One region of the Halomonas sp. IOP_14 genome, then DNA from elsewhere that is predicted to be linked to it. Evidence: predicted binding sites of a transcription regulator. Region 1 holds the regulator's gene; the other holds the start of a gene.
The links. The regulator FliA, encoded in region 1, starts transcription of late flagellar genes. The targets are predictions, from matches to a motif close to CTAAAGTTNNNNNNNNNNCNGCCGATA.

Region 1 (19,766 bases):
GCCTGGCAATTTCCGATCCGAGCCTATTTGAGATCGTGGGAGCCACCGAAAACCTGCTCATTCCCGCCGGCGGCACACTGGATGTCACCGTTCGCTTTATCGCCGAGGATTTCGATGACGGTACGCTGTATGAGTCCACGCTGATCATTAACTCAAACGACGGTGATGAGGGAACCAAAACGATCCAACTGGCGGGGATTGCCCAGGGCCAGTCAGAGAATGGCCAGGAGCCGCTGGTACAGGAGATCATCGATGCCTTCGGCTTCTCGACCAATGTGGCCGAGGGGCAGATGAATCAGGGCGGGTTGGTGGAAGCGAACGGGGATGAGATTCTCTCGCCCTACTTCCAGCGTGCCGACGGTCAATCGCCGATCAAGATCACCCAGTTGGCGGCATATCATACCCAAGGCGATGTGGCGCGACTGTTTATCCACGATGTGGATAGCCGGGATCGTGACGAGATACTGGCCCACGACGAGCAGGATGGGCAAACGCTGCTGCCGCGGGCACTCAATAGTGGCGACTTGCTGACCACCACCACTCTGGATCGGGACGCGCCCTTTGGCTTCTTTGCGGACATTACCGGTCGCCAAGGCTACATCTCCTGGTCTGACCCCGATGCCAACCTCTACGAAGACACCATCGATGCTATCGGCAGCCCCGGCACCAACCTGAACTGGGACGAAAACGACGGCCACCTGATTCGCGTCTACGTAGCGAAAGACGCAGCAGGCAACGTCATTCCCAATACCTATATCGTGATTCAGGACTATGCGGGGGTGAACTACGACTACAACGACAATATCTTCCTGGTCGAGAATGTTCAGACCTATGACCCCACCGGGGTGGAGGATGCCGATGGCAACGGCCGCATCGATCTCTATGACGACAGTGACGGCGATGGCATTCCGAACTTCCTGGATGACCAGGCACCTGTAGAGCAAACTGCTTACAACACAGGCGAAACGCCGTGGACACTCGGGGCGGGTGGATTGACGCTGGAAGCCAAGCTGTTCGATAACGGTGGCCAGGGCGTGGCCTACAACGACACCACCACCGCCCATCAGGGTGCAGCGTTCCGCTCCGACGAAGCGGTGGATATCTCCAACGGCACCGAAGCCTTGGGCTATATCGCCGATGGCGAGTGGGTCGAGTACACGCTCAATGTTGAAACGGCAGGCACCTATGCACTGAGCTTCCTCACCTCGGCAACATCAAATGGAAAATCCATCACCGCCGCTTTTGAGCAGGATGGCAACTTCCAGAGCAGTGCCTCGATCAACCTGCCCAATACCGGCAGCTTCACCAGCTTCCAGACGGTTGGCCCACTGGAGTTCGATCTTGATGCTGGCGAGCAAGTGTTGCGACTGACGTTCAACGGCGGCCAGCTTGACCTGCAGTCGTTCAGCTTCGAGGCGATCGACCTGGGAGAGGAGGAGCAACAGCCCTTCAACACCAACCAAACGCCATGGCTGGTAGAGGATGAAGGCCTCGTGCTGGATGCCGTCAACTACGATAGCGGCGGTCAGGATGTCGCCTACAACGACAGCAGCGAGAATCAGGAAGGTAGCAACTTCCGGGGCGATGGCGTGGACATCGTCGGTGACGGTTCGGCCATCGGCTGGATCGAAAACAATGAGTGGGTCGAGTACACGCTCAATGTGGCTCAGGCAGGCACTTACGAGCTCTCCTTCCTCTCGGCGCTGGGGTCGACCGGTGGTGCCGCACGCTCCATTACTGCGTCCTTCGCCCAAGGAGATAGCCCTTACACCACCGCCTCGCCGGTCAGCGTGAACTACAGCGGCAGTTGGACGACCTTTGTACCCACCGACAGCGTACAGGTAGAACTGGAAGCCGGTGAACAGGTGCTGCGCTTAACCTTTAACGGCGGCTCCCAAGACCTGGCCTCGTTCTCACTCGCCCCGATCACTACTATCGGCAGCCAAATACCCTTCAATGACAGTGGAACCCCCTGGGAGGTGGGCGACAGCTTCACGCTGGATGCCGCACTATTTGATGTCGGCGGTGAAGGCATCTCTTACAGCGATAGCGATCCTCAGCAAGAAGGTAGCAATTTCCGTGAAGGCGGCGTTGATATCGTCGGTAATGGCACAGCGATCGGCTGGGTTGATGTTGGAGAATGGGTTGAGTACACCATCGACGTGGCCCAATCCGGCACTTACAGCCTATCGTTCCTCGCTTCGACTCCCTCAAGCGATGTCACCATCACTGCCGCCGTCGAAAAAAATGGGGCGTTCTATCTGGAAGCCAGCTCACCGCCGCTGCCCAACACTGGCTCCTGGAGCAACCCTGTTGCCAGTGACGGTATGTTGCTCGATTTACAGGCCGGGGAGCAGACCCTGCGGTTAACCTTCAACGGGTCAGCGGGCAGCGACTTGATGGACTTCCAATCATTCACCCTTGAACGTGAGAACGTACAGCAAGCCTTTAACGAGGAGGGCACCCCCTGGTTGATTGACGACGACGGCCTGTTTCTCGACGCTATCAACTACGACCAGGGTGGCGCGGGCATAGCCTACAACGATAGCAGCGAAACCCAACTGGGTAACGCCAGCATTCGCGGCGAAGGTGTGGATATTGTTGGCGACGGTGAGGCCATAGGTTGGATCGCCAATAATGAATGGGTAGAGTACACCGTCGATGTCGTTGAAGCTGGCGAACACACCTTCTCGTTTATTACCGCGACACCTTGGTCTGGCCGCAGCATAACGGTCGCCGCTGAGAAAGATGGCGTGTTCTACGCACAAGCCTCCCCGCTTAGCGTTCCCAATAGCGGCGACTGGGGAAACTATGTCCAAGGGCCGGAGGTGACGCTCAACTTGCAGGAGGGGGAACAAGTAGTACGGTTAACCTTCAATGGTGGCTCAATGGATCTTCAATCACTCATCATTGAGCAAAGCGAGAACCAGCCCTCAGCACTAAGCCTTAATAGCGGTGAAGATGCCCTGGGGGTGACGGGAGTTCAAGAGCCATCAACGAGTGAGCTGTTGTTCTAACCGCGGTTACCAAGCCTGGTACGCAATATAGCCCGCTTTTTAGCGGGCTATATTGTGATCTCGTTAATCGTTTTAGGCGTTTTACATCTTTAGAACGGGATCTCATCGTCGAAGTCGTCGAAGTTACCCGGATCCGGAGCGCCGTAGCTGCTGTTCTGCTGGTTGGGCGGTGGAGCTTGGTTGCCCTGGTGCGGTGCTGGCTGAGCGGGCCGTGGTGGCTGCTGTGGGCTCTGCCCGCCAGGGTAGTTATTTCCGCCTTGAGGCGCACCACCCTGAGGGGGATAGCCGCCTTGGTGATTAGCAGCAGGATTATTTTGAGCCGGCGCATTCTGGGGGGCGTTCTGAGGAGCGTTCTGGGAATAGTTATTTTGCGGAGCGCCACCGCCCTGGTAATCACCGCTACGGCCATCAAGCATCTGCATATCGTTGGCAACGATTTCCGTCGAGTAGCGATCTTGCCCATTCTGATCCTGCCACTTACGGGTTTGCAGGCGCCCTTCAATATAGACTTTGGAGCCTTTTTTCAGGTACTGCTGGGCGATCTCAGCGGTTTTATTGAACATCACCACGCGGTGCCATTCGGTGCGCTCTTGGCGTTGACCGCTTTGGCGATCCATCCAGGTATCAGTGGTGGCCAGGTTTAGGTTGGCCACAGCGGTGCCGCTGGGAGTGAAACGCACCTCTGGATCCTGCCCGAGGTTGCCAATCAGAATGACTTTGTTAATGCCGCGAGCCATAAGGCGCTCCTTTAATAGCTGTCATGTAGAGTTTATTGCCAACCGCCGCCACACTTCATCGGCACGGCTGGATTAAGATTTGGGGGGTGCCATGAGCTTGTTCAACGCCGCCTGATCGAGCTGCTGGCGGTTCACCTTTAAATAGACCAAACGCTCTTCTGGCACCACCATTACGTCTTCGACGCCGACCACATCGGCTAAGTGTTCCATCAACAGGTCGAGCGCATCTGCCTGGGTCTCGTGTAGCGCCACCACTTCGCTGGAGAGCGGGGGCGGTGCGGGCATCCGCCACATGGCGATCCACCAGCATAGCGCAAGCCCAGCACAGCCAATAAAAACCGCGTTGAGGCCACCGTAATGCGCCAGTAAACCGCCTAGCGTACCGCCTAAAAAAGCGCCTAAAAATTGGCTGGTGGAGTAGACCCCCATCGCGGTACCTTTGGCGCCCGCCGGGGCTAACTTACTGAGCATGGAAGGTAGCGTCGCTTCCAGCAAGTTAAAGCCGGTGAAGAACACAAACAGCCATACAAACAGCCAGTAACTTGGCGAGAGTGGCAACCCCAGCCCGGCCAAACTAATCACAATAGCGCCGATCGCAACCAAGCACATCAAACGCATGCGCTGCTGCTTCTCGGCCACAATTATCAGCGGCACCATGGCCACAAACGATAGCGCCATAATGCCAAGATATGCCAGCCCGTGATACTCAATCGCTACACCGGCGTCTAGCAGGCGAAAAGGTACCGCGACAAATATCGCCATCAGCACTAAATGCAGGGCAAAAATCGACATATCCAGCCGCCATAAATCGGGGCGGGTGATGACACTTTTAAACTGCTGGCGATCCATGCCCACATCGCGGTGACGTCGCCGCCGCGGCGCGGCAGGCACCCAGCGCCATAGCACCAGCAGCCCCACCAGCGTTAGTAGCGAGGTAAACCAGAAGACCCCAGCCAGCCCAGCCCAGGCGGCAAGCCATGGCCCCAGCACCATCGCAATCGCAAACGAAACGCCAATAGAAAGCCCAATGGTGGCCATAGCGGCGGTGCGCACTTCTTCACGGGTTTGATCCGCCAGCAGCGCCATAATCGCCGCGGCAACGGCACCGCCACCCTGCAGCGCTCGCCCGGCAATCACACCAATAATGGTATCGGATAGAGCGGCGACCACGCTGCCGAGTGCAAATATCAATAGCCCCATGGCAATCACCCGCTTACGACCAATGCGGTCAGAGAGTAAGCCAAACGGGATTTGCAGCGTTGCCTGGGTTAAACCATAAATCCCCAGCGCCACGCCCACGAGTAGCGGGGTCGAACCCTCAAGGGTGTCGGCATACAGCGCCAACACCGGCAGCACCATAAACAGACCCAGCATGCGCGATGCATAAAGCCCGGCCAAACCACTGATCGCACGTCGTTCAGAGGCCAGCAATAGTGCGGAAACCTTGCGCATAATGCCCTTTTATATGGTGGTTAAGCATGTGGTGAGTCAGTGTGGATTGTGACAATCCTCTATTCTAGCGGTTTGGGCTGGCGCTGGAAACGTCGCGAGTTGCCGCAGGTTATCTTGGGTTATGAAAGCGGTTTTGCCGGGAGGGTGCCGACAAACGTATAATCACGCTTTTGCCGCGCGATTCGAGGTGTTGATGGACAGCATTCTGGTCAGGGGTGCCCGCACCCACAACCTCAAGCAGATCGATGTGGAACTGCCCCGTAACAAGCTGATTGTGATTACCGGCCTCTCCGGCTCGGGTAAATCGTCGTTAGCGTTCGACACCCTTTACGCCGAGGGGCAGCGCCGCTACGTGGAATCGCTCTCCACCTATGCGCGCCAGTTCCTGTCGATGATGGAAAAGCCCGATGTGGATCACATCGAAGGGCTGTCACCTGCGATCTCCATTGAGCAGAAGTCCACTTCCCACAACCCGCGCTCGACCGTGGGCACCATTACCGAAATTTACGACTACCTGCGCCTACTGTTTGCCCGTGCCGGGACGCCCCGCTGTCCAGAACATGGTGAGGACTTGGAAGCCCAGACCATTTCGCAGATGGTCGATCAGGTCATGAACCTCGCCGAAGGCACCAAGTTAATGCTGCTGGCGCCGGTGGTCAAAGGCCGTAAAGGTGAACATTTACAGCTATTGGCAGAGCTACGCGCCCAGGGCTTTGTGCGCGCCTTGATCGATGGTCAGGTGCTGGAACTGGATGACATAGCCCCGCTGGATAAGCGCAAAAAACACGATATCAGCGTGGTGGTTGACCGCTTCAAAGTGCGCGACGACCTTGCCCAGCGGCTGGCGGAATCCTTTGAAACCGCGTTGAACCTCGCCGACGGCACCGCCATGATTCACTTTATGGACGGAGAGCGCGACGATATTGCCTTCTCGTCGCGCTTTGCCTGCCCGGTGTGCGGCTACTCGCTGGCGGAACTTGAGCCGCGCATGTTCTCGTTCAACAATCCGGCGGGCGCCTGCCCCACCTGTGACGGGCTAGGCGTACAGCAGTACTTCGATCCGGACAAGCTCATCAGCCACCCGGAGCTATCACTTGCCGAAGGCGTGATCAAAGGCTGGGATCGGCGCAATATTTACTACTTCACTCAGCTCCAGGCACTGGCCAAGCACTACGGCTTTGAGCTGGAAACGCCCTGGCAAGAGCTCGCCCGCCACGAGCGGGAGGTTATCTTAAACGGCAGCGGCGACGAACAGATACCGTTTGTGTACGTGGGTGATCGCGGCCGTAAAGTGACCCGCGAACACGCTTTCGAAGGCGTACTGCCCAATATGCAGCGCCGCTATCGGGAAACCGAATCCAATATGGTGCGCGATGACCTGGTCAAATACATCGCCGTACAGCCCTGCGCCACCTGTAATGGCTCGCGCCTGCGTAAAGAGTCACGCCATGTTTACGTGGATGATCACAATATCGCCGAGATTGTGCGCTTTCCGATTGGTGAGGCGTGGCGCTACTTTGCCGACCTAAGCCTGCCAGGACGCAAAGGTGAGATCGCCGATAAAATCGTCCATGAAATTCACGCCCGGCTAGAGTTTCTGGTCAACGTGGGGCTGGACTATCTCAACCTGGAGCGCAGTGCCGATACCCTTTCCGGCGGTGAAGCCCAGCGTATCCGTTTAGCCAGCCAAATCGGCGCAGGCTTGGTCGGGGTCATGTATATTCTCGATGAGCCGTCGATTGGCTTGCATCAGCGCGACAACGACCGACTGCTGAAAACCCTTGAGCGACTGCGTGACTTAGGCAATACCGTGATTGTGGTAGAGCACGATGAAGACGCTATTCGCGCCGCCGACCACGTGCTGGATATCGGCCCAGGTGCGGGTGTGCACGGCGGTGAAATCGTTGCCCAGGGCACCCCGCAAGACGTGATGGACAACCCCAACTCGCTGACCGGCCAATACTTATCTGGCTCCCGGGAAATTGCCGTGCCGCCCTACCGCATACCCGGCAATCCAGAAAAGCAGCTGATTGTGCGCGGCGCTACCGGCAATAACCTGCAGAACGTCACCCTTAGCCTGCCGCTGGGGCTGTTTATCGCCATCACCGGCGTTTCCGGCTCAGGTAAATCGACGTTGATCAACGGCACCTTGATGCCGATTGCGGCGCGCGAATTAAATCGCGCGACAACATTGACCGCCGCGCCCTATGAGAAGATCGAGGGGCTCGACCAGCTCGATAAAGTCATCGATATCGACCAGAGCCCGATTGGCCGCACGCCACGCTCCAATCCAGCCACCTATACGGGTATTTTTACGCCGATTCGCGAGCTGTTTGCGGGCACCCAAGAAGCGCGTTCCCGGGGCTATAAGCCTGGCCGCTTCAGTTTTAACGTCAAAGGTGGGCGCTGCGAGGCGTGCCAGGGCGAAGGCATGATCAAGGTAGAGATGCACTTTCTGCCGGATATCTACGTGCCCTGCGATGTCTGTAAGGGCAAACGCTACAACCGCGAAACCCTGGACATTCATTACAAGGGTAAAACCATCCACGAAGTGCTGGCCATGACGGTGGAAGACGCCCTGGAGTTCTTTAGCCCAGTGCCCGCCATTGCACGTCGCCTGCAAACCTTGCTAGATGTAGGCCTTTCCTACATTCGCTTAGGGCAAAGCGCCACCACCCTTTCCGGTGGCGAAGCGCAGCGGGTTAAACTCGCCCGTGAATTGGCCAAGCGTGATACCGGCAAAACGCTGTATATCTTGGATGAGCCCACCACCGGCCTGCACTTTGAGGATATTCGCCAACTGCTGACGGTACTTCACCGTCTGCGCGATCACGGCAATACCATCGTGGTGATTGAGCACAACCTGGATGTGATCAAAACCGCCGACTGGATTGTCGATCTTGGCCCCGAAGGGGGGTCAGGTGGCGGACAGATCATCGCCGAGGGCACGCCGGAACAGCTCGCCAAACAGGACGTTTCGCATACCGGCCGCTTCTTAGCGCCGCTGCTCGCGCGAGGCAAGCGTGCAACGAAGCGTTGACGCTGGTTTTCGAGGGGTGAGCGCTGCTCACCCCAGGCTAAATAGGTACGCTAGTTAGCCTATTTGGGCGACGCAGTAGATGGCCACATCGTTTATAGTGGCGGGCAGATAATCGTTAGCAGTATTATCCAATCCTGTGCTGGAGGGATACGTCGTGGGTCAGGAAAACAGCTGTATTATTAAGCACTTCAATCACTACTGCTCATTAAGCGATGATGAGAAGGGATTGCTCATGGCGCTAGAGGAGAGCCCAACCAATATTAAGTCGGGCACGCTACTCTGGGAGATGGGCGATGCGGCCAATGAGTTTTGCACGCTAAAAAGTGGTTGGGCCTACTCCTACCGTCACTTAGAGAATGGTGACCGACAGATTCTCGAAGTGTTTTTGCCGGGCGATATCATCGGGTTGCGCGAGTTTGCCTTCTCGCAGCGGCTTGAAAATGTGCGCATGATTGATGATGGCGTGATTTGTCATTTCCCGCATAAACGTATGCTGGAAATATTTCGCCAGTCGCTGCCTCTCACCTCGGTGATGTTTGCCATTGGCAGCCGTCAGCAGGCGCTGCTCACTGAGCGCCTCGTCACTCTGGCCAGACGCAGTGCACGTAAGAAAATGGCGCATTTTCTGTATGAAATGTATTTAAGGCTGCGCCAAACCAACCCGGATATTAGCAACCAGTTCCGCCTGCCGCTCTCACAGGAGCAGTTAGCCGATGTGCTCGGGCTAAGCCCGGTACACGTTAGCCGCACCTTTACGGCGCTTAGTGAAGACGGCCTAGTATTTCGCGACCGCCACCATGTCACCATTCCAGACTTATCCGCGCTATGCACCGAAGGTGAATTTGACGATTGCTACCTCACCGACAATGTCCGGCCACTGTTAGGCGATTCCGCCTGAGAAAACTAACCACACTTTGACCAGCCGCAGCCAGCATAGCAGGTCGGGCAGCCATCCATCATGATCAGCTCACCGCGGCACTCGGGGCAGTTACCCACTATGGCTGGGCCACTGCCTTCAGGCTTTTTTCCCTTCGTTGCCTTATCACCGCCAATCGACTCCACCGCGCCTGTTTCAATGGGTGCATCATTAGCTTCGTCTTCAGCACCGGGCTGCCAAGCGTGGCCGTGAGCCATACGATGAGCATAACGCTCTACCAGCTTTTCAACCGGCACCTGGTTGCCATCCCGATCTAGAAAACCGCGGCGATAAAGAATCTGCTGAATCGACCAGGCAATCGCCGCCACTTCCGAATCGTGGAACATTGGCTTGTTCCAGCGGTTCATGCCACAGCGCACCAAGCCTTTGTCCCAGGCCACTTTGCGCAGATCCGCCACCGCTTGTGTGACGTAACCACCACGGGCCGCCAGCGAAAGGCTGCGCATGGTCGCGGTGATCCACTGGTGCTCGCTGGAGAGCTGCCCTGACGGAAAAAAGAACTCCACCGGGCGCTCAATCACCACGCGCTTACTGCCAATCACGCCTTCCACTGGCATAAACGACACCAGCAAATAGACTTTTTTGCGCCCTTCCGCGCCTACGTATGAAATCTTTTCAGACACGGCTTCCAACGTGCCTTCCGGACGGGAAGGTATACGCACCGTTAGCGGATCTTCATCTTGTAGCTCAGGAACGGGAACGGCCTGCTCCTGCTGCTTGATACGGTAACCCACAATTTTTGAAGTAATTTCTACAGCCATGGTGTTCTCCACTTAGCAAAGGTGTGCGTTTTTAAACAGGTGGCGCTTAACGCAGCATCACCATTTGCCGTAGGTGCCTTCTTTTAAGCCATCAAAGAGGTTGGCAGCGTTATGCTCTTCACCGTCGTAAATCACCTTCTCATCCCCGGCTAGTTCGAGGGTTTCACCGTTTTCCAGTTCGAATACGTAGGTCGTGTTTTTAAGATCATCTTCCCGCACGAGCACGCCCTGGAAAGCTTCGGGATTAAAGCGAAAAGTAGTGCAGCCTTTTAAGCGGCTTTCATAAGCCTGCAAATAGAGGTTCTGGAACTGTTCAAAGGGGAACTCGGTAGGCACATTGACCGTTTTCGAGATCGCTGAATCCACCCAGTGCTGGGCGGCGGCTTGAACGGCAACGTGCTGTTCGGGAGATATCGCATCGGCGGTAACGAAGTAGTCAGGCAGGTCGCTGTCCACCGCATCAGATGCAATAAAGTGACGGTAGGCGGCCAGCTCAAAGGAGACGACTTCGACCTGCTCTTTGGTCTTCTTGCCCGACTGAATAATATTGCGGAAATAGCGATGCGAGAAGGAGGGTTCGATACCGTTGGAGGCGTTGTTACCCATCGACAGGCTGATCGTGCCGGTCGGCGCGATCGAGCTGTGGTGGGTAAAGCGCGCGCCGTGCTCGGCCAGTTGCGCCACCAACTCCGGCTCATGCTCGGCCACTTGGGCCATATATTGGCTGTAACGGGCGTGCAGAATGCGCCCTGGCACTTGATCACTCACTTCGTAGCCATCTTTAGCCAACTGTGGCCGCTCACGCAGCATTTTGGGGGTAATGGTGTGCTCCTGTTCGAGCACCGGCGCCATGCCCTTCTCTTGAGAAAGCTCCAGCGCCTGTTTCCAGCCCTCAATGGCTAAATGACGGCTGACTTCATCGGTGAATACCAGTGACTGCTTAGAGCCGTAGGGAATCTTTAACATAGTAAGCGTCGACCCTAAGCCTAGAAAACCCATGCCGTGGCGACGCTTGGCTTCAATCTCACGCTGCTGCTGGGGCAGCGGTAGACCAGCAATTTCCACCACGTTGTCGAGCATACGGGTGAAGATCGCCACCACTTTGCGATAGCGTTCCCAATCAAAGCGCGGCTCGGCGCCAAAGGGGTCGATCACAAACTTGGTTAGGTTGACAGAACCCAGCAGGCAGGCGCCTTCTGGCGGCAAGGGTTGTTCGCCACAGGGATTCGTCGCACGGATATCTTCGCAGAACCAGTTGTTGTTCATCCGATTAACTTGGTCGATCAGGATAAAGCCGGGCTCGGCGTAGTCGTAGGTGGAGGACATGATGGTGTCCCACAACTCGCGCGCTTTAATCACTTCAACAATGCGGCAGGCGACGCGGCCTTCGGCATCGACCGTGTAGCCCTCTTCAACCACCGGCCAGTCGCGGTAGATCAGGTCTTCCGCTTTGACATCCTCTTTCTCACCGGGGTGCAGCGGAAAAGCCAGCGGCCAGTCAGCATTGTTCTTGACCGCTTCCATAAATTCGTCGGTGATCAGCAAGCTGAGGTTAAACTGTCGTAGGCGCCCCGCTTCGCGCTTGGCCTGAATAAACTCACGTACGTCCGGATGCCCCACGTCAAAGGTGCCCATCTGGGCACCACGCCGACCACCAGCAGAGGCGACGGTGAAGCACATCTTGTCGTAGATATCCATAAACGCCAGTGGGCCGTTGGTGCCCGCGCCAGCGCCGAATACGAACGCGCCCTTATGACGCAGCGTCGAGAAGTCGTAGCCGATACCCGCCCCGGATTTCAGCGTCATACCCGCATCGACCACTGAGTCGAGGATATCGCGCATGGAGTCACGAATGGTGCGGGAGACAGTGCAGTTAATCAGGCTCACCGCAGGCTTGTAGGCCTCAGCCCCCGCGTTGGAGAGAATACGACCGGCAGGTATGGCGCCATTTTCCAGCGCCCAGCGGAACTTCGGCAGCCACTCTTCCGCCTTATCACCTTCCACCGCAGCCAGGGCGCGAGCAACACGTTCAAACGTAGCACCGACGTCTTGATCCACGGGCTGACTATGACGATCCTTGAGACGGTATTTGGCGTCCCAGATTTCCCGCGAGGGGGCCTGCATCGGGACATCATTAGAGGTCTTCATAGCCTTGGCAGCGGTGCTCATGTCGCAAAACTCCTTCACAGCGGGGTGAATTATAGCGCTCAAATAGGGCGATTATACGTAGCATCGGAGTGAAGTATAGACGTGACCTCCCACCATATGAGGCACTTTTTTTAATTTTTTCTACCATATATAGGAAAATCAGCGCGTTACTGTTTTGCCAATCCCAAACACGATATAGACTGGGGTTTTGGGTTAAATGGCTTTGATCATGTCCGCAACTCACTTCCTGCGCTCTCCATCCCAGTATCTTTGCACGCTCACGTTTACCGTTGTGGCGATAGCGACCATGTGGATGGTCGCTACGCCCGTCACTAACGCGACCACCTTCAATACCGACGATGTGGCCACCCACGACCATTGGCAGTCAATGACGCTCTCACTGGGGGGCGAACGCCACTATCGGGCGGTAGAAACCCACAGCTACTCGGATGCGACGCTGAGCTTGAATGCCACCTCGGGCGTTTGCGATTTACCCTGGCTGGAGATGCGCGTCACCCTTGAGCAGCAGCAGGGAGAGAGCCGTACAGTAAACCTGGTGCCCACTCGGCTGCGCATCGATGAGCGGCCCGTTATCGACACCATGGCGGAATTTATCACTGAGCGCGGCGATGACGGGTTTTATGCTCACTTTTATTTAAGTGACTTGGCATCACTGATGGCCGACATGCGCCAGGGGGAGCAGCTATTTCTCGGCTTCGACCAGGACGAGCGCGAGCCGTGGTATATGACCTTTAGCCTAAAAGGCGCCGATGCGGCGATCAACCGGATGCTCACCCAGTGTGAAGGTAGTGGCACCTAAAGGTTTGCTTAAATCAGCACCACAGGCTCAAGCGCCATTTCAACGCGGTTGCGTCCGCCATGCTTAGCGCGGTACATGGCGTCATCAGCCCGGGAGATAAGGGTTTTACAGCTGTCACCCGGCTGCCAAACGGCGACACCGATACTCACTGTAACCGTTTGCTCAACGCCCTCTATACGCAGCTCTTCTACCAGCGAGCGCAGCCGCTCAGCCAGGCCAGTGGCGGCATCAACATCGGAATGAGTCGCCAGCACAATAAACTCTTCGCCTCCCCAACGGCCCAGGTGGTCGCAGCCACGCAGCGAGCTTTCCACTAAGCGCGCCAGGGCCACCAGCACATCGTCACCCACGCTATGGCCGTGAGCATCGTTGATCTGCTTAAAGTTATCCACATCGAACAGTAGCAAGGCAAAAGCGGCCGCATAGCGCTTGGCAGCCACCAGCTCTGCATTGATCGCTTCTTCGATGCGGTAACGGTTCCACACCTTGGTTAGAGGATCGAAATGGGCTAATTGCTCAAGACGCTGGTTGGCTTCGGCAAGGGCTTTGCGTTCGTGCTCCAGGTGCATATTCAGTGAGCTAATTTCATAGGCAGAAATCGCCAGCGTCAGGTCTTCCCCCAAGTCTACCGCCGCTAAGCGCTCTACCCGCAGCCACGCTTCACTTCTGCCGACTACCTCTTCAGACCAAGCAACCGATGGAGCCAATATCACGGCCGGTTTAGGGTTGGTTGTAGGCTGCATCGCCCAATACAGCGTTTCCACCTGCTCGGGGCGAAAAAAAATCAGCCAGGCGCGCTGGGTCGAACTCATTGGCAGCGGCACTGCTAGAGCCCCACACTGCTCGGGCATGGCTAGCGAAGCGGTTAACGTCTCTTTGCCGATTTCGCGCGTGCACCAAGGGCCGCTATGTACATGAGTTCTTTCCAGGCGCAGCACAAACTGGCTTATCGCTTCTGGAGTCGGCGTCACACCCGCTTGATAAGCGCCACCATTCACCCACAGCACCACGCCATGGGCGCGAAACAGCTTCATCCAGATAGCCGCCTGCTCATGAAGTAACTGTTGGGGACTTTGCGGCTCGCTGCGCGCTCGCGCACTGAGCACGAGGCTATCCTGAACCCGTTGTAGGTAGCGGGCTTCTTGACGCGCCCGTAGCAACAGCATGCGCTGGGTGGCCATTTGCACGAGGGTGCGAACGGCATCACGCACGGGGGGTTCAACCGAGTGCGGTGCTGGCGAATGGCAAAACACTAGACCCCATAAGCCAGTATCCCCCTGCATGGCCAAACTGAATGACCCACGCACCCCCAGGCGATTTAAATATCGCTGCCGCTCAGGGGCAGGGGCGCGTAAAAAGCTGCCGCTAAGGCTCACTCCCGAGTAGGCGGGAGTCAGCGTTTCAGGCGGCGCATCGACGTCTTCAATTAACCGAACGGGGTAATGTTGGTAACTTTTGCGTAAGGCGACAGGGAAGTCGCTTGAGGGGAAGCGCTGACCCAACAGCGAGGGCAGCTGGTTGCCCAGCGCTTCGGCAACCATTAAACCATGCCAATCACTGTCGAAATGGCACACGGTGACGCGATCATGGCCGGTGAGCTGTTGAATAGCGTTAACCAAGCAGTCGAGCAGCTCTTCCTGGTGGGTTGCGTCGGCTAAATGCATCAGCCGCTCATTGACTGTGCCAAGCAGGCGGCGCTTACCTTGGGGGTTGAGTGGCTCAATCTCGACGATGACCTTCCCACCTGCTCGGTAAGCATAGAGCTGAAAACGCATGTTGCTATGCTTGGAACGAATAAACACCAGCGGGCCGGAGAGTTTCTGCTGCCCCTGCAACTCGCGGCGCACCCGCTGGCTTAGCCGTTTTCCTAACACATAGGCAAGAGTGTGCGGCCCATTTTCAGGGCGCTCAATACCGGTCAAGCGGGTTAAGTTGGTGCTACTGGCTTGAATGCGGCGACAATCGGCATCTAAAACCAGCAGAGCTCCAAACGACTGCAACCGCGGGTGGTACATGGACACAAACGTGGCCTCGCAATCTATTCACCCTCGACCTGCTGCCTTAGCAACAACTCTACGCGACGGTTGGCAGCTCGGCCCTCCGCCGTTGCGTTCGGTTCCATGGGTTGGGTGTCGGCATAACCGACGGCCCGCATACGAGAGATATTGAATCCTTGGCGCTCTAAATGCCTCACCACAGCGATAGCCCGCGCTGATGAAAGCTCCCAATTAGAGGGGAAGCGGGCCGTTGAAATAGGCACGCTGTCGGTGTGGCCTTCTACCGAAATCTGACCGTCAAAACGGGTCAGCACATCGATAAGGCTTTCTACCACCTCTTGCCCACGGGAAGTCAGTACAGCTTGACCGCTGGGAAATAAAAGGCTGGTATCAATACGTAACGTGACCCCTTCACTCCCTTGCGAAACACTGACACCGGGGATGTCGAGCCCATCAAACTGCGGCTGAACCCCTGAATGGCGGGGCTGAATACCAGTGGCTAGAGACGCCAGCGGCAATGATGATACAGCGCTAGCCGAGCGCATGAAAGCAGTATCAGCCGCCTCACCGCCTCCCGGCGGTGTCAGTGAAAGCAGCAGCACAAAGAGCGTGATTAGCAGCGTCAGCACATCCAAATAGCTGGTTAGCCAACCCTCGTCACCATCGCCTGGCGACGGCGTCATTTCCAGTGCGTGGCGCGTATCACGGTCAAGCATCTGGCCTACCCCTTCGCCGCCGCACTAACCGACGAATCAGGCCTTGGTTTGACGCTGTTATCACGGATCTCATCGTGATAGTTAGCTACAAACGAGTTGAGGGTCTCTTCAATAAACGACGGCAGGCGGCGCTTGGTAATCAGCGAAATACCTTCCAGCACCATGTTCATGGTAATCAGCCGCTCTTCGGTGCGGCGCTCGAGTTTCACCGCAATCGGCTTAAACACCAAGTTGGCGAGTAAAATGCCGTAGAAGGTGGTGAGCAGGGCCACCGCCATGCGCGGGCCGATCACCTGCAGGTCGCCTGCGTCCATGACTTCCAGCATATTGACCAGCCCCACCAGGGTGCCGATCATGCCAAATGCGGGTGCGTAGGTGGCCATGGTACGGAATATTTGTGCCTCAGCATGCTCACGCGCTTTAAGACGGGCAATGCGCCAACGCAGCATGTCAAAAATTTCATCCTCTTTGGTGTTGGCAATGACCAGTTGGATCCCGGTACGCAAAAACGGGTTTCGGGTATGCTCCAACTCGCGCTCGACAGCACGTACATCGCCCTTAAACCAGAGTCGCGACATATCCACCAATTCGCGGATATCGTCACGCATATAGGTATTTTCGCGCCGGAATACCAAGCCCACCAACCGTACGACACGCAGCACCTCTTTCAGCGGATAGCTGATAAAGGTTGCCGCTAGGGTACCGGTCACCACAATGGCCAAACCCGGCAAATTGATAAAACTTTCAGGGGACTCTGCGGTGAAAAACAGCACGCTCACCAACAGTAGTATGCTGGCAAATATGCCTATCAGCGTCGAAGGGTTCATCCACGGCTCCTTGCCGGTCACAAGTGAGTAAAAAGAGGTGTTATGCCGAGTCGTGTAAACGCGCGCGTAAGCGGCTGACGGCTTGGCTGTGCAGTTGTGAAACGCGTGACTCCGTGACGCCCAACACAGCCCCTACTTCCTTAAGGTTGAGTTCTTCTTGGTAGTACAGCGCCATTAGCAGCTTTTCACGCTCTGGCAGCGCTTCAATTGCCTCAATCAACGTTTGTCGTTGCTGGCCGTCTAGCAACTGCTCGAACGGTGAATTAGCCAATTCATTATTGCTAGGCTCGCCACCATCGGCCACCAGCTCTTCAAACGGCAACAGTTGACCACTGTTGGTGTCGTTGAGGAGCTGCTGATACTCACTCAACGGCATTTCAAGGTGTTGGGCGATTTCGTTCTCTTCTGGTGCCCGTCCGAGCTGTTGCTCTAATTGACGAACGGCACTGTCAACCGCTCGCGCTGAGCGGCGCACGCTGCGGGGCAACCAGTCGCGGGTACGTAATTCATCCATCATTGCACCGCGAATACGCTGACTGGCAAACGTCGCGAACGTTGCTCCCTGGGTGGCATCGAAGCGCCCCAGTGCTTCCAGCAGCCCTACCATCCCGGCTTGAATAAGGTCGTCGAGCTCAATGCTGGCTGGCAAACGGACCTGAAGCGTCAAGGCCTGACGTCGTACCAGTGGCATGTATTGCGTCAACAGCTCACTCTGTTTGATCCTGCCTTGTGCTGTGTACATCCTCTCGCCTCGCGTCTATCCAGCCTTCACTGATAGTTCACAATCATTTGCAGCCCCTGGACACGAACAGGCCGCTGCCCCGGACGTAAAGCGAAGCGAAAATGCAACGGCGCATCCGCGGCAAACCCCGCCAGGGCAGTGGTAGTCCCCCGCATGCCAGCTAACGCAACGCACTGCTCAGGATGGCACAGCCAAGCGTTTAATAACGCACCAGGGGGATATTGAAACTGCCAATGAATACGCCCGAGCTGTGCTGACTCCACATTGTTAGCAGCAGCGGGTGGGGTAGCGTTTTGACTAGCACTTGCCCTATCACTCATCGCTACCATCAGACCTGGTATCTGGCTGCTCCAGCTACCGGGTGTCGCCTGAGCGTTTCCCGTTAACCCTGCTAGTAGACACCCTGTCAGCAGTACTGGGCTCAGTAGCAGTCTCCCTCTTAATAGCCAGCTTAGCATGCTTGGTCTCCTCAGCAGAGTGCGCTCATCGTGCAAGTACCAACAGCTCCATATTTAAGTAGTAATCAGCTGCCTCACGCAAGTTATTGAGCAACCCTTGACGCGGCAAATGCGGCTCGTGGAGCGCCAGCAAACGGCGCGGCCCGCCACGCTCATGTAATTGACGCAAGGTACGGAACATGGAAGCAAAGGTATCGGCATCGCTACTGATCCACAGTGCCCAACGGCTGTATTGATCGCAAAGTTGGGCTAGGTCGGCCGTTTCGGCCATGACGATATGAATATCCCAATCCTCAGGATCACCGGCCCAGCTTCGACCTAACGTCGACCACTGCCCTAATCTTGCTTTAACCTTGTTCACCTGGGCTGCACCACTACCTGGTAGCCCGACCACAATAAGCGGAATTTTGGGCTGGTGCGCTACCACCGTTGCTGGCTCTTCCACCGCTGCAGCTGTCGGCGTTAACAGAGAGGTAGGCTGTTTAGATTCCGGCACGTGTTCTGCCGCCGCAACATCAACTGTACCCTCAGCTTGCTGCTGTTGGCGCTGCAGGTTTGCCCACTTGCGTAGACCCGATGCTTGATCCTGTTCGCTCACACCACGCCCTCTCGACTAACACTGCCCATTTGACGAATCGCATCTCGTGCCATAAAGGCGTAGACCAGTGCATCAAGCATGCCGGTATCGCGGCGGCGACGGCTGTTGCCTAACAGGTTGAGCAGATCGCCACGCAGCGTCTGCGCCTCCTCATCATCAGCAACATCGAGATGCCCGGCGACCGATGCCACACCGCTGGCCATCAATAGGCGAACTTCAGCATTTAGATCCCCGCTATCGGCCTCTTTTAACTGCTGCCACGCGCGACGCGTCAAGGCGGCCAAGCCTTCGCTTTGCAGCTGGGTTAACAGCAGTGAGAGCACCTCTGCTCCTAGCCGAGCGGGGGTAAGCCAGTAGCGGCGCGCCACTACTTTGGCGCTTTCCGGATCGCGAACTTCACCGAACCAGGCGAGTAGAGCCGTGCCGCTGGCGTCCTCGACTTCGGCGTAGGCAGTCCACAGTTGCACCGATTGGCCACGAAAACGCACGCCCACATGGTGCGTTAGCACACTGTCACTAAATAGCTGGCGGATAGATTGACGTTCGTGGTGAAAGCGTAACCGATGACTGGGGGCCACTTGGCTGACCCAGGTCAAGTGCTCAGCTTCCAGCCACGCTAGTGCATCCGGTTCAGGGAAGCGCGGCAGTAAGTGCACCGCTACACCGCTCGATGCCGACAGCGCGGCTAAGCGTGGCTGCCATCCTGCGGCGTGGCGATGCTGCAGCCAGGGTAGCGCCAGCCAGGCACCATCCGTGTCCAGGCCAATGTCCGGCATTGCCCAGTCGCAGCCGCGCTCATTGCGCCGCGGAAACCACGCCATCCCTAAGGTGGTCTTTGCCGCTGGATAACCGGCAAGTAATGCATCCAAATGCGTTTCCTGCAAACGACTAGGCAGCGAAGCTAGGTTCCAGATCTCTTCTAATTCCGCAAATCCCGTGACACGTTGGCGCAACCTCGCCAATAGCGACGACAAACGACGCCCTTGGCCCAGGACATCCCGCGACCAGCGCGGCATTCCCATCGGCGCATCGGCACTTTGCACCCGTTCACGCTGAGGAGTCGCGGTACTCAGCGCTTGATCCACTAGCGCATCGGGGGCGGCAAGGGCCATATCTTCGGGCACCTGCTGACCATTAGAACCAAACAGGACGCGCATCCCGTGACGCATAATAATATCTAACACTGGAGCCAGACGTCCCGCCTCATCCTGTTTGGTGATAATACAGTCATCTAACTCTGCGCCCGCCGCCCGCGCGGCCTGACGGTAGCGCAGCACCACTTCTTCGAGGGTTTCCGGTTGGCTGGCAGCATTGAGTAGCAGCACCAAACGTACCCGCGAGCGTCCTCCTTGCAGGTGGGCAATCTGCTCTATCACCCGCTGGTCACGCTGACTCATGCCTACGGTGTCGATAATTACCCACTGCTTGCCCTGCAGGCGGCCCAGCAAATCGTCGATGGGCTGTTCGGCATCCAAGGCGTACATCGGGGTATCCAGCAGGCGCGCATAAATGCGCA
Region 2 (13,227 bases), on a different contig from region 1:
GGACTCCAGTCCAATATAGATTCATTATATACATTTAAATTTATACCCAACTCATCTCTTAACATAGAGAGCTGACTTACTGCCTTCTTATTTATCTCTATACAATCAAATGATGTGCCCGGCATAATATTATTGATTGCTGAAACATTAAGACCTATATTAGCACCAATTTCCAGCACTGACTTTATACCACTAGTGCCATTTAATACATTTGAAAAAAATGCCGTGTTTGAGGCAACAATTTTTTCATTTGAATTCCTACTAATGTAATCATCTCCAAATCGACCCGCCCAAAAACTCTCTTGATCAGTCTTATACATAAAAGCCTCTATTTAAAAACCATCATTAAGGAAAAAACTTATATAGCTCCAATTTTACCTAGATTTAAATCAATCCAGGCTTGCAGCTCACCGTCAGTCATCCACTCGGCATTATTGTTGCTTGAATAAACGAAACCATCTACAACTTTTTTACCATCTTTAATACGGTTCGCATCTTGATCCCAATTATTGATTTGAGGCAAAATCTTAAAGTGCTCAGGATACTCATAAGTATAATAGGCATCTTCCGAGCTAATCATCTGTTCGTGCAGTTTTTCACCCGGACGAATACCCACTAACTCCTGCTTAGCCTCAGGTGCGATTACTCTTGCTAAATCGGTTACTTTCATGGATGGAATTTTCTTAACGTAGATCTCACCACCTTCCATATCCTCAAATGCATGCCAGACCAGCTCAACGCCTTCTTCCAGTGAAATCATAAAGCGTGTCATACGATCATCGGTAATTGGCAGTACACCTTTATCACGAAGTGACATAAAAAAAGGTATCACCGAGCCACGCGACCCCATGACATTGCCATAGCGCACAACCGAGAAGCGTGTGGGGTTACTCCCCGCATAATGATTGCCTGCAACAAACAGCTTATCTGATGTTAGCTTCGTTGCACCATATAGGTTAATTGGGCTGCTCGCCTTATCCGTAGAAAGCGCAACAACTTTTTTTACTCCTTTATCAATACAAGCGTCAACAAGGTTCATGGCACCAATTACATTAGTCTTGACACACTCGAACGGGTTGTACTCAGCTGTAGGAACAATTTTGGTCGCCGCTGCATGAACAACATAATCAACACCATCTAATGCTCGATAAAGACGATCACGATCTCGCACATCACCAATGAAGAAGCGTACTCGTGGATCGCCTTCAAATTTCTTTGCCATTTCCCACTGTTTCATTTCATCACGTGAAAAAATGATAACTTTTTTCGGATTATAACGTGCCAATAACATAGGAACGAAAGTATGGCCGAAAGAACCAGTACCGCCAGTAATGAGAATATTCGCTTGATCAAACATTATTAGTAGGTCTCAGATATAAATGAAGGAATCTGCATAAACTCATCAGTTGGCTGGTTCAGCACCTGGAAAGGAATGCCAAGGTATTCACACTCCCAGGCAGAGGTGCTAAATGGTGTCAAAATAATCACCTTCTTGGCGCATGCGTATGCATGTGCAATGGATCTCTCTTGAAAATCAACCCTTACCTCAGAAGGTAAAGCACTCAAAAGCCATTTTTCATAATTTTGAGATTGCCCATGCTGTCTACGCAACCTAATTGTAATGTTGCCCAGCTCATTATTTGGTACTTTTTCAATATAACTGCTGATGCTTGCTTCGCTATCCCACTCTTCTATTGTGCCTTTCCAAAGCACTGGCACTGTAGGCTCATGAGGTCCAATAATAAGAACATCTTCACCCTTTTTTGTATAACGTTCGTATTCTGGACGCAAATACTCAATGCGGTGCGGTTTATCTGCAATAGTGTTTTTGAGCGGGTGAGTCCAACCCCATGTGTAAAACCTGTCTGAAAGCCTTGTCTCAATTGCCACACCCAAGTGGCTTTCGAACTCACCATAGGCCCCTCCATGCTGCTGAAGGTAAAGTGGAATACCTTGATCAACTGATAGTGCCGCGACAAGCCTTGCCTGTAGTGTAGAAAGCAATGTCGAGGCAATAAATTCAGGCCGTGTATCGGCCAGACATGTTGTTACAGCTTTTTGATAGCAGGCAAAATCTTCTATGAATTCTTTGGGTAAGGAAAGCGCCAAGGATGACCAGAAGCCAGGGAATTTTTCCGTATTAGTATATACTTTATCTAGGTCAGCGATTTTTTGGCGGAATGTCACGTTCAGTTTTCCGCTTGAAGCTATAGGCGGTAGGGTAACTTGAATCAGGTCTGCATCCTGTTCCTCTTTCCAGAGTTTTTTCCAGTAAGGAAAATTGTGCACCCCCAGGTCAAACGCATACTTGCCTTGGCAAGGCTGTACTTTGGCTTTGATGTGACTCGCCGCTTTTGCCACTATTTCATCGCGTTGTAAGCCTGAATGATTATTTTTCGGCCTTGTTGCCAGAGGCAGCTTGATGTGACCATCAAAGAAAGGTGCTTCATTGCTGATAAGGTCAAATGTCTCGGTGCCAAACAGCATTGTTGTATCAACAGGAAAGCGTTGGAATACTATTCCCGCGTTCTTGGTACTATTCAGTAGAGAGTTGTTCCATCGTGACACATAACCACTCATGAATTTATATGCCAGGAAATAATGCAATACAATATCCCAGAAGCGCTCACTCTGCTCCATGCCGTGGAGTTCACCCAGTAAAGACGTTAATTCCTTTCGGGCTGCTTCATACAACATATCGTGGTTCTTTTTTACTTCATAATAAGAAGGCTCTTGAATGCACTTTTTTTCTAACTGCTGGCTTTCATCAATATTATCGATACTATATTTAGCAATAAAAACAGGTATTGTTTTTTCAGTTACGATCTTGTTGTTTTTAGCACACTCTTTGATGTAGGTAGTGATAATCTTGCGCGCATCGTATAAGGCTTTACCTCTTTTATGTATACTAAAGTCGAGAGCATCCCAATCGAGTACTGGCATTTCTTTTTCTACATCTTGGACAATCGCATCGTGACGTTTTTTGGAGATACCACATTTATGCCAATGGAATTCGCAGTAAAGCTTATCGATGTTGCCAAGAAGCTTTTTCTCAATCAGCCTGTCGAGTATATCGTACTCTGCACCTTCGATATCCATCTTTAGGATAATTCGGTCGTAATGCGGCTCACAATCCTGGATAAAGCGGGCAATATCAACACACTGCGCGGTAATTGTAGGAAACGCCTTATTTTTAACTCTACCGGCATAATCAATTCGCTTGTTCCTAATCAGCGAGCTGCCATCCTCATCCAAGTTGTCTAACGTAAACTTGACCGCATCATCATGAATATATGCTGCTTTCTTGATCAGAAAGGTTGGTGCATCTTTATAGTAATGCCATAGCGTTGGGTTTGGCTCGAAGGTGACACAGTCAAACTCGGGGTTATTCATCATGAATTTAAGCGATGAGCACCCATCATAGCCACCACAGTCAATAAAGAGGCCCTTTTCGCCAGGCTGCAGCGGCTCTTGTGACGCCGCCCGCTGCGTAAAGCTCCGTATTGTGGGGTGCTCTGCAAGAGGTATTTGCTTTTGCCCCTCTCTTTGCGCAGGCACCGAGCTTTCTTCTTCCATTTCTACTAACTGATGCAGCGCTTGAGGAGACGAAACAGGGGCACTCATTTCGCCCTCTACAAACTGCAAATAGTTTTTGGCTTGCAGCTCGCTTACCTGGCTCATCACCTGATAGGCCATGTCGTGGGCATCGAACACAGTATGTAGCAAGAAAACCAGCTTTTGTTTTTGGTTATCATCTAACTGTGTCATTCGCTCCTGCGAGGGCAAGAAAAGCGCGTCTAGACTTTGCAGCTCACTACCAAGCTGTTCATGAGCCTCGCTTTTTTCGGGGAAAAGACTTTGATAGCTAGCATCATTAAATCGATAAAAGCGGAAGCCGTTACAGCTTGCCCAGTGCTGTAACTCGGCAAGGCTTGGCTGATTTTTATGAGTGGGCTGAAACGCCACACGGGCTTGAATCAACAGAGCATCTTTAAGCGCTTTCTCTCCATGTTCAAGTATACTTGAGACATTGCTTAATTCATCTAGTATCAGCCAATCTAAGCTAGGCAAGCCTTCGATGCTATCTAGCGCGACAGTATTAATCGGTAACTGGGTTAATACGTTAGCGCCTTGACGGTGGCGCTCAGGCAAAGACTCTAGGGGCAATAGGGTAAGAGTACTACTTAAAGCAGCATCCAGGCAGGCGTTAAGTTTGCTAGGCTGCCCATCTCCCAAAAGTGCGTGCTGAAAAAGCTGAATATGATCATGGCCTTCATAGGCTTGAGGGTTGCTCACTTCACTCGCCGGATCAAACGCTAATATTGTAAAAGCACTTGTTTTAGCTAATTTATCTGCAGCTCCCGTTTTGATCAACTTGGCGCGGTTATCTAAAACCACCACCTTTCCTTTTAGCTCCCAACTAAAATTACTGGTTGCCGCTTCTAAAGCGTTTGCAACAGAGATAGCGGCTACATTATGCTCTGCCCTAGGTGCTGTATTAGCATCGCTCAGGTCTTCTTGCATAATAGAAGACGGTATGACTGGTTCTGAAACTATCTCGAATGGGACATTTAAACCCGGGTCTTTAGCTCGACCAGCAAGCTTATGCATATGCGCTTTACGCTGCGAAATCGAAAAATCTTTGTTACCCGCTTTTTGCGCTACCAAAGGTGTAAGCGCTTGCACTAAGCGCGCTGTGCTGACATCAATATGGTGCTTTTCTTTGCCAACTTTATAGGCCTTCTCAACATAATCTTGATAAAGCGCTTCATCGTCAAAGAGGTTCACCACTGCATCATAAAGTGGCTGAAGCTCTTCTTCATTCAATATATGTTTGTAGGGTTTTTCATGACATTGCTCAGGAAAGTCTAACAAAATGCCACCGTTCTCAACCAAACCAGCGCTTCCGCCGTGGTTACTCACAATAGCAGGTATGCCATTGAGCATGGCCTCTGCCAGCACTCGCGCACCGCTTTCCCACCATAAACTAGGCGCCACTAACACTCGGGAGCGCTTATATACGGGCAGCATATCGTTAGTATTTTTTGTAACTATAACGTTATTAAGTTGTTCACGTGATTCACCCAGCAATTGAGTCGCTTCTTTTAGTACGGAAGACCAATCGCCACGAGCTTCCACTACTTCCAGTGAAATATCCGGGTGCTCTTTTTCTAGCTTAAGGGCCAGTTGTACAAAAATACTGGCTCCTTTCTCAAAAGTCGGATTTATAAACGTTAAATTTTTACGCTGATGATGCTCGGCGACAAAACATGCAGGGTCAATAAACTTACCAACAGGCTTAGCTAGAAAGCCGACTTTCTCTTGGTATAACTTCGCTGTTTGTTCAGTGTCGGTAAGCACAAGCGCCACATCGCGGCACCAACGAGGTGACATATAATTGCCGTTAACCAAATAGAAAGCAGAAGGAATACTGCGGAACCGTGCTTCATCAGCAATAAGTAGTTCTAATGTTTGCCCCCCATAAAACCAGACAATATCAGGCTTAAAGCTGTCCAGTAGATAGCAGTACTGATTCAGCCATATTTCTTCTTCATGCGCTATCATCTGTGTACGAAATGAATTCTGAGTTACTAAGAGCTGGTGGGTTAGCACCCCGTCATTAACATCAACTATTTTATGGCGGTGTGCAGCGATACTTGGTGCCTTATCCTTTAAAAGACTTCCACCTTTAGGATTATCAAAAATGGTTGCCCCTAGGATTTGAACCTCATAGCCTTGCATCGCCAGCTGTGTCAGCATTTGTCGAACACTCATACTCGCTCCACTGGATGTATCCAGTAAGCAGTAAGGGTTCGCCCACAATATGCGTGGCCTGCGTTTTTGCGAGGTGGCGGGCGCCAATTTCTTTGCCATGCTGAATTCCTATACGTTATTTCTCAGGTTAACACCTTGGTTTTTATGCTACGTGAAAGGCGCTGACCTGAAAACAAAAACCGGCCCCACGAAGAGGCCGGTTCATTTTGCTTAATAATAAAGCAACGTTTATTTTAGGCTTCAGATTAGCCGAGCAGAGAAAGAACGTTCTGCGGCAGCTGGTTGGCCTGGGCCAGTACTGAAGTACCTGCTTGCTGCAGGATCTGTGCGCGAGTCATGTTAGCGACTTCAGTTGCGTAGTCAGCATCTTCGATACGTGAGCGTGCAGCAGAGAGGTTAGTCTCGTTGGTGCTCAAGTTGGTAATGGCAGACTCGAATCGGTTTTGTACGGCACCCAGCTCAGAACGAAGGCTATCTACTTGTGCTAATGCAGCATCCAATGTCGCCATCGGGTCTACAGTAGAATCCCCAGCGGTCGTTTCAGAAGTCGTAATACCCTCATCATTAACGTAAACCGCTGCGCCCACGTTGGCTTCATACTTATCTGCACCCGTTCCACCTGCAACTGTTACCTCGCCAGTATCGGCATTGATGTTGTAGTTGGTTACATATGAAGCGACTGTAGTTAACTCGCCGTCGCCATCCTTATAGGTGCTAGTTGCAGTAGTCGTAGAAGCGCCAAACGCAACACTACCAGTAGCAAGCCCTTGATCAACAGTAGCGACCGTACCTGTTGTTCCAGCATCATTCATTGCGGCTTTTACGTCGGCAGTAGTAACCGTAGTCTCGTAAGTTAAATCAGTGCCGTCTCCATTGTATTCAGAACTACCAACAGACAAGGTAGAACCAGCATTTGTCGCTGTTGCATCCAATAGGTTTTCGATGGTTGCAGCAGTACCACCAGAACCCAGGTTGTTGGTAAGCTCGCCGTTACTTGAGATATAAGCAGCCTGTCCATTTAAGGTGATATCGCCCGTTGAGGTGATTTCAAACTCAGCAACATCATCGCCAGCCAGCTTATAAGTGCCTGTCGTTGTACCGCTAGTGGGGGTGAGCTTAGCACCCTCTGCCACAATGGCTGAACCAGTAGCACCGCCACTACCATCAACTGTTTCAGTAACGGTAAAGTTACCTGCAGCCGCATCATACGTATAGGTTCCAGAGCCAGCACCACCCGATACTTTCACTGTGTTGCCGTCTGCCATGGTAGCAAGCACGTCGTCAAACGTTGCATCGTCGTGAGTAGTAGTAACTTTATAAAGGCCTGCCGTGCCACCACTGGCCACGCCACCCGCAGCAACGACATCAGTTACTGTTGCTTTTTCGTTCTGAGTTTCACCACTGCCGTTAACGTTAAAACCGTTCAGGCCTAGGGTGCTAGAACTAATCTGTTGCAGGTTGACTGAAATAGTTTGGCCGTCGTCTGCACCCACCTGAATTTTCAGACCGTTGTCGCTAGATAGTACTTTAGTTCCGTTGAAATCGGTCTCTTCAGAGATGCGATCAATTTCAGAAAGGCGTTGGTTGATTTCGTCCTGAATGGAGTCAAGGTCAGACTGGCTATTAGTGCCGTTTGTCGCCTGAACGGCCAATTCACGAACACGCTGCAAGTTGTCGTTTACTTGGTTCAAACCACCTTCAGCGGTCTGTGCGATGGAGATACCATCGTTGGCGTTACGCTGTGCCTGACCAAGGCCGGTGATTTGTGCGCTGAAACGGTTGGCAATGGCTTGGCCAGCGGCATCGTCTTTAGCACTGTTGATGCGAAGACCAGAGCTCAAACGCTCCATAGAGGTTTGCAGGCTATTCTGCGATTCACGCAGGTTCTGCTGGCCGATCATCGACGTGATGTTGGTATTGATCACTGACATGGTGTGATACTCCTTGCTTTGGACACTGGCCTTGAAGGCCCGCTTTTCGGCCACTGTTTGTGCCGTTATATTAATTAACGGCGCAGCGAGGGGAATCTTTAGGGGAAGTCGTAAAAAAAGATGTAAAAGTAGGTAACTGAAAGGTGGGAGTTTTCATGCTTGGGCCAGGAGGCCCCGAGAGGTTGAGATTGCTTCGCTGTGCTCGCAATGACATACCCGCTTCTTGATACAGTTTCGTTGTGGTTCCAAAGCAAAAGCAGCGCCAAGCGCTGCTTTTGTCGTGATCAAACGCTAGTTATCGATGCAACACTACTTTTTACGCCCTAGCTGGGCATCAAGCGCATCAAATTGTTGGGTTAGATAAGAGCTCATGCTGTTCATTTGCGCAACCATCACATCCAACTGACTAAACTGACTGCGGTAGCGTGAGATGGTGCTTTCAATGCTTTTTTCCATACGCGCATAGCGAGTATCTAGGCTTTTCACCTGGTTTTCAGCACCGCTGATGGCTCCCTTAATGACGCCGTTGCTACCAAGCATCTGCCCGATGGATGTTTCAAGCTTGCCAGCTAGGCCACTCTTTGTGCCCTCACCAGCAAAAAAGGCGCTAAGCGCTTGGGGGTTGTTCGCTACTAGATCACTAAGCTTGGCGTCATCGGTTTTTAACGTTCCGTCACGCTGAAGCGTGATCCCCAATTGGCTCAAAGTGGATAGCTCGCCTCCTTCCACACCCCCGGTTAACGCGCTGCGTAAGCGTGACTCAATGGTACGCACGGCACTGTCGCCTAATAGCACCGCTGCACTGCCACTTTCGCTGTCGAACGCGGTTAGTTTACCCACCGTGCCTTTTAAATCATTGAACGCTTTTACGAAGCCGTTAATCGCTTCGCGCTGTTTTAGCGTGTCGCGTTCGATGTTGACCGTGCTAGAAGCGGTTTCGCCCTCTTCAATACTGAGCTCAGCAAGGTTGAGCGTTACGCCTTGAATGGCGCCTTCAATTTGGTTCTTGGCGCTGCTAATCGCTATACCATTAACTGTTAACGCCGCATCCTGCCCTTGTTGCTTGGCCCCGGCTTCTGTTGCTTCACCGAATGGGCCGGTGACGACAGCATCGGCTGCATCTACAAAGCTAAAACTGTCGATAGAGGCTTCAACACCGGTTGCTTTGGAGCTTAGCGCCAGGCGGTAGCCTTCACCATCATTGATAATAGTGGCATTAACACCGGAATTTTTATCAGCATTGATTGCGTCACGAATACTATTTAGCGTGCTATCGGCTGCGATAGCGATATCGACTGAGTCGCCACTGCCAAAGGTGAGCTTGAGCGAGGTGGCACCTTGTAAATCGAGCGCCTGATCTTTTTCGTCTACACGCCCTGAAGCAAGCGTACCAGATGTTGCCAACTGACTGACTTCTACTCGGTAGCTACCTGGCAATGCACTCGCGGTTGTCGTGGCGGTAATACCATCGCCGCGCACATTGGCAGAAAGGCTTTGGTAGAGCTTGGGGTCATTGATTTTCGCGACAGCATCTTGGAACGCATCGAGAGAGGTTTGCAGTTGGCCGTAGGCAGAAATTTTGGCTTCTTGCTGCTTTTTTTGAAGCGTAATGGGGGCAAGCTTGCCACGCTCCGCGTCCTGAAGTTGATCCAACAGGCCGGTCAGGTCGAGTCCCGAGCCAACGCCAAGAGAGGTTATTGTCGCCATACTGGATGTTCCTCAGTGAAAAGGCTAAACCAAAAACATTACGCGCATCGGTTGCGCAAGAAAGTTTGATAGTTAACTTATCGACTAAACAGAGGGCAACTTTAGCGCTTTTTCTTTCGTTAACTGGGCTATTTTGTTTTTATCAACAAAAACGCCTGCTTAGCGCAGGCGTCAGATACGTCAATTTCTAGTTGCCGTATCAGTTACGGCCAAGCTGGGCATCCAGGGCATCAAATTGCTGGGTGAGATAGCTGCTGGTTTGGTTCATTTGCGCAATCATGCCATCCAACTGACCAAACTGGGCACGGTAACGAGACATTGTTTGCTCAATTGACTGTTCCATGCTGGTATAACGCTCTACAAGCGATGCTTTGAGACTTTCCGCCCCGCTAATCGCTCCTTTCACTCGGCCGTTAGGGCTAATCAATTGTTCGACTGCTGTATTAATTTGCCCCGCCATACCCGCTTCATCTGTATCGCCTGCGAAGAAGGTTGCAAGTGCGCCTTGATCATTAGCAATGGCATCATCAAGCTTGTCTTGATCAATCTCAAGCTTGCTGTACCCGAGCCCGCCATCGTACTTTTGTGAAATACCGATATCACTAAGGATGGAGAGCTCCCCCTCAACAGCCCCACCCAACACGCCACGCAAGCGCGATTCGACGGTGCGTACAACGCTATCGCCCAATAGCTCACCGGCCTCGCCAGTTTCGGAGTTGAAGCTGGTTAGATCACCAATCTTATCTTTAAGATCGTTATAGGCATTCACGAAACCCGTTACAGCTTCACGAACTTTTAGCGTATCTTGCTCTACTTTAACAGTGCTCTCGCCCTCTTCTTGAAGGTTCAGCGTTACACCCTGAATAGCGCCCTCCACCTGATTAGTGGGGCTGGTAATGGCGATGCCGTTAACGGTAAGCGCTGCATCAGTACCGCTTTGCAGCGTATTGGTGGTATCTGCAGCAAAAGGGGCAGCACCGTCAAAACTGAAGTTATCAATTGAAGCATCTGCACCGGTTTCGCTAGAACTTAATGCTAGACGAAAATTGCTGCCGTCATTCACGATAGTGGCATTAACGCCCGAATCTTCAGTGGCGTTAATGGTATCGCGAATATCCTCTAAGCTACTATCAGCCGTGATTGATATCTCTTTGGTGGAGCCATCAGCAAAGCTTAAGGTTAGTATTTGATCCGCCACCGTGATGGCTTCGTCTGATGTCGCCACCCCGTCTGAAGCAAGTGTGCCGCGAGTGGCTAGAGTATCTACAGTAACGTTATAGCTACCTGGCTGCGCTTCCGCATCAGCAGCGGCGGTAATGGCTGAACCACCCACGTTAGTGGAGAGACTTTCGTAAAGAGCACTGTCATTCAGCGCATCAGCGGCCGTTTGAAACTGCGAAAGGGCGCTCTGAAGCTGCCCATAGGCGGAAATCTTGGTCTGCTGGATTTCCTGGCGCTCCTTAATCGGCACAAGCTTCTCTTCCTCAGCCTCTTTCAACTGATCTAATAAACCGTTGAGATCCAAGCCTGAACCGATGCCGAGCGATGTAATGGAAGCCATACTTTACCGTCCTCTTTTATAACGTCATCACGCTGTTGCTCATTCTGCTCGTGAAGAAATTTATCATCCTAGTAGTTAATAACTATCGACCATCTAAAATTAAACTTAAACTTTTTTTTCGCTCACCAGCTAATCGTGGCTCTTTCGCCCTACCCCTATATACCACAGCCCCGCCTCTTCAACGGCACTTGGGGTATACAAATTACGCCCATCAATAACGACTTTGTCTGCTAACTGATCAGCTAACCAATCAAAATCGACACTGCGAAACTCTTTCCACTCGGTGCAGATAACCAAGGCATCAGCGCCTTTCACGGCCTGAATGCGGTCGCCTGCTAGCATGAGATCATCACGCTCGCCGTAAATGCGACGACACTCCGCCATGGCTTCGGGATCAAAGGCTTGCACCTTAGCACCCGCTTGCCAGAGTGCTTCCATTAACGTGCGGCTTGGCGCTTCGCGCATATCGTCTGTGCTGGGTTTAAAGGCCAAGCCCCATACGGCAATGGTTTTACCGCTTAGATTGCCTAAGTTATCTTGCAGTTTTGTGAACAGGGTCTGTTTCTGGCGCAAATTAACCGCCTCGACAGCGCTAAGCAGTTCTGGCGTATAGCCTAACTGACGCGCGGCACGCTCTAACGCCTGGACGTCTTTGGGGAAACAGGAGCCGCCGTAGCCACAGCCAGGGTAGATAAAGTGGTACCCAATGCGTGGGTCGCTGCCAATTCCCCGGCGAACATCTTCAATGTCCACATCAAGCCGTTCGGCAAGATTGGCGATCTCGTTCATAAAGCTTATTTTAGTGGCGAGCATGGCGTTGGCAGCGTACTTGGTCAGCTCGGCGGCACGCACGCTCATAAACATCAACTTTTCGTGGTTGCGATTGTAGGGGGCGTAGCACTCTTGCATATGCGCTTTTACCCGTTCGCTTTCCGTGCCGACGATGATGCGCGCGCCACGGGTAAAGTCATCTATCGCCGCCCCTTCCTTCATAAACTCAGGGTTCGAACACACATCGAACGCGAGCGATACACCTCGCTGTTCGAGCACATCGCTGATAACGGCGTGGACTTTTTCCGCGGTGCCCACCGGCACGGTAGATTTATCAATCACCAGCTTATAGCTATCCATATGCTGGCCGATGGTGCGCGCCACCTCTAGCACATAGCGCAAGTCGGCACTGCCATCTTCGTCGGGCGGCGTTCCCACGGCGATAAACAGTAGTTCGCCATCGGCAACAGCCCGGGCGGCGTCAGTAGTAAAGCGTAAACGGCCAGTTGCCACGTTGTGGGCAACGATAGTGCTTAGCCCTGGCTCAAATATCGGCACCTCTCCGCCATTAAGCTGATCAATTCGCTCAGCGTTAACATCCGTACAGGTGACTTGATGACCAACATCGGCTAAACAAGCACCTGCAACAAGGCCGACATAACCGGTTCCGAATACACTGATATGCATGACTTATTAACTCGCTAAAATACGTGGTAGCGAGCGTAGCACATTGACCTACCGTTGATGAGTTCAATAGTGGGAGATTCTCTCTAAACTATAGACCTTGGTCTAACATCGACTTTGGTTTATAATGCGCTGCAACAAGCCCGACTTGGTGCTGACCGCAGGAGAACATGCTATGACTCCGAGACTTATGACTTCAGAACCTACGCCTCCAGAACTGACGAAAGAACGCTCTACTCCATCGTCTTATGGGCCATCGACCACCGCAAACGTTCAACGTAGCCTTCGCCAGTGTTTATCGATTGCCGCTGAGCTGCTGTACGATCATGGTCATGTACTTGAAACCATTACCCTTCCCCAGCGCGGCTTAGCCCGCCGCGAGTTGTCGGCACTTAGTTCTGCCACGCCCACCTGGGCAACCTGCCAACAGGTGATGGAAGCCAGTGAGGCAGCAACCTTTAATGAGTATGGCCGTTTTGTATTAACCTGCCTTGGCCGCGAATTGATGTTTGATATGTTTGGCCAAGGGGCCGCTGACTGCGCCTAATCCCTCTGCCACCAAGCACTGCTGCCCTAAACAGCTGATCAAAAAAAACGCCCATAAGCGAAAGCTTTGGGCGTTTTTTGCTTGGTCTTATGTTCTTCAGGCTCGTTTTTAAAGCCTGACCCTATAAGACCTAGTTCTATGTAGCTTAGCGCAGGCCGAGCATTGACAGAATGAACAGCACAACCACGATAAGGCCAATAATGTAGATAATATTACGCATAGGGCACTCCTTGCTTATTGCGTTTTAGGGA

Region 2: a site for FliA is predicted at 9,492-9,518, ahead of fliD (flagellar filament capping protein FliD). Genes of this name have one in related genera too.

What each region holds. Positions count from the first base shown of each region.
Region 1 covers NZ_JAINWD010000032.1:6,315-26,080, forward strand. The annotation lists gene K7H09_RS17835 (carbohydrate-binding protein) at 1-3,017, shown strand, start outside; gene K7H09_RS17840 (single-stranded DNA-binding protein) at 3,107-3,754, opposite strand; gene K7H09_RS17845 (MFS transporter) at 3,827-5,206, opposite strand; gene uvrA (excinuclease ABC subunit UvrA) at 5,400-8,246, shown strand; gene K7H09_RS17855 (Crp/Fnr family transcriptional regulator) at 8,401-9,144, shown strand; gene K7H09_RS17860 (hypothetical protein) at 9,150-9,944, opposite strand; gene K7H09_RS17865 (adenosylcobalamin-dependent ribonucleoside-diphosphate reductase) at 10,002-12,113, opposite strand; gene K7H09_RS17870 (hypothetical protein) at 12,310-12,912, shown strand; gene K7H09_RS17875 (sensor domain-containing diguanylate cyclase) at 12,921-14,927, opposite strand; gene K7H09_RS17880 (OmpA/MotB family protein) at 14,951-15,625, opposite strand; gene K7H09_RS17885 (motility protein A) at 15,631-16,452, opposite strand; gene K7H09_RS17890 (RNA polymerase sigma factor FliA) at 16,493-17,194, opposite strand; gene K7H09_RS17895 (flagellar protein FlhE) at 17,221-17,652, opposite strand; gene K7H09_RS17900 (hypothetical protein) at 17,678-18,250, opposite strand; gene flhF (flagellar biosynthesis protein FlhF) at 18,247-19,766, opposite strand, start outside.
Region 2 covers NZ_JAINWD010000043.1:4,733-17,959, reverse strand. The annotation lists gene K7H09_RS20605 (pseudaminic acid biosynthesis-associated methylase) at 1-320, opposite strand, end outside; gene pseB (UDP-N-acetylglucosamine 4,6-dehydratase (inverting)) at 359-1,357, opposite strand; gene K7H09_RS20595 (FkbM family methyltransferase) at 1,360-5,775, opposite strand; gene K7H09_RS24655 (flagellin) at 6,021-7,040, opposite strand; partial or broken gene K7H09_RS24650 (flagellin N-terminal helical domain-containing protein) at 7,347-7,676, opposite strand; gene fliD (flagellar filament capping protein FliD) at 8,016-9,413, opposite strand; gene fliD (flagellar filament capping protein FliD) at 9,613-10,974, opposite strand; gene K7H09_RS20575 (UDP-glucose dehydrogenase family protein) at 11,104-12,432, opposite strand; gene K7H09_RS20570 (hypothetical protein) at 12,605-12,976, shown strand.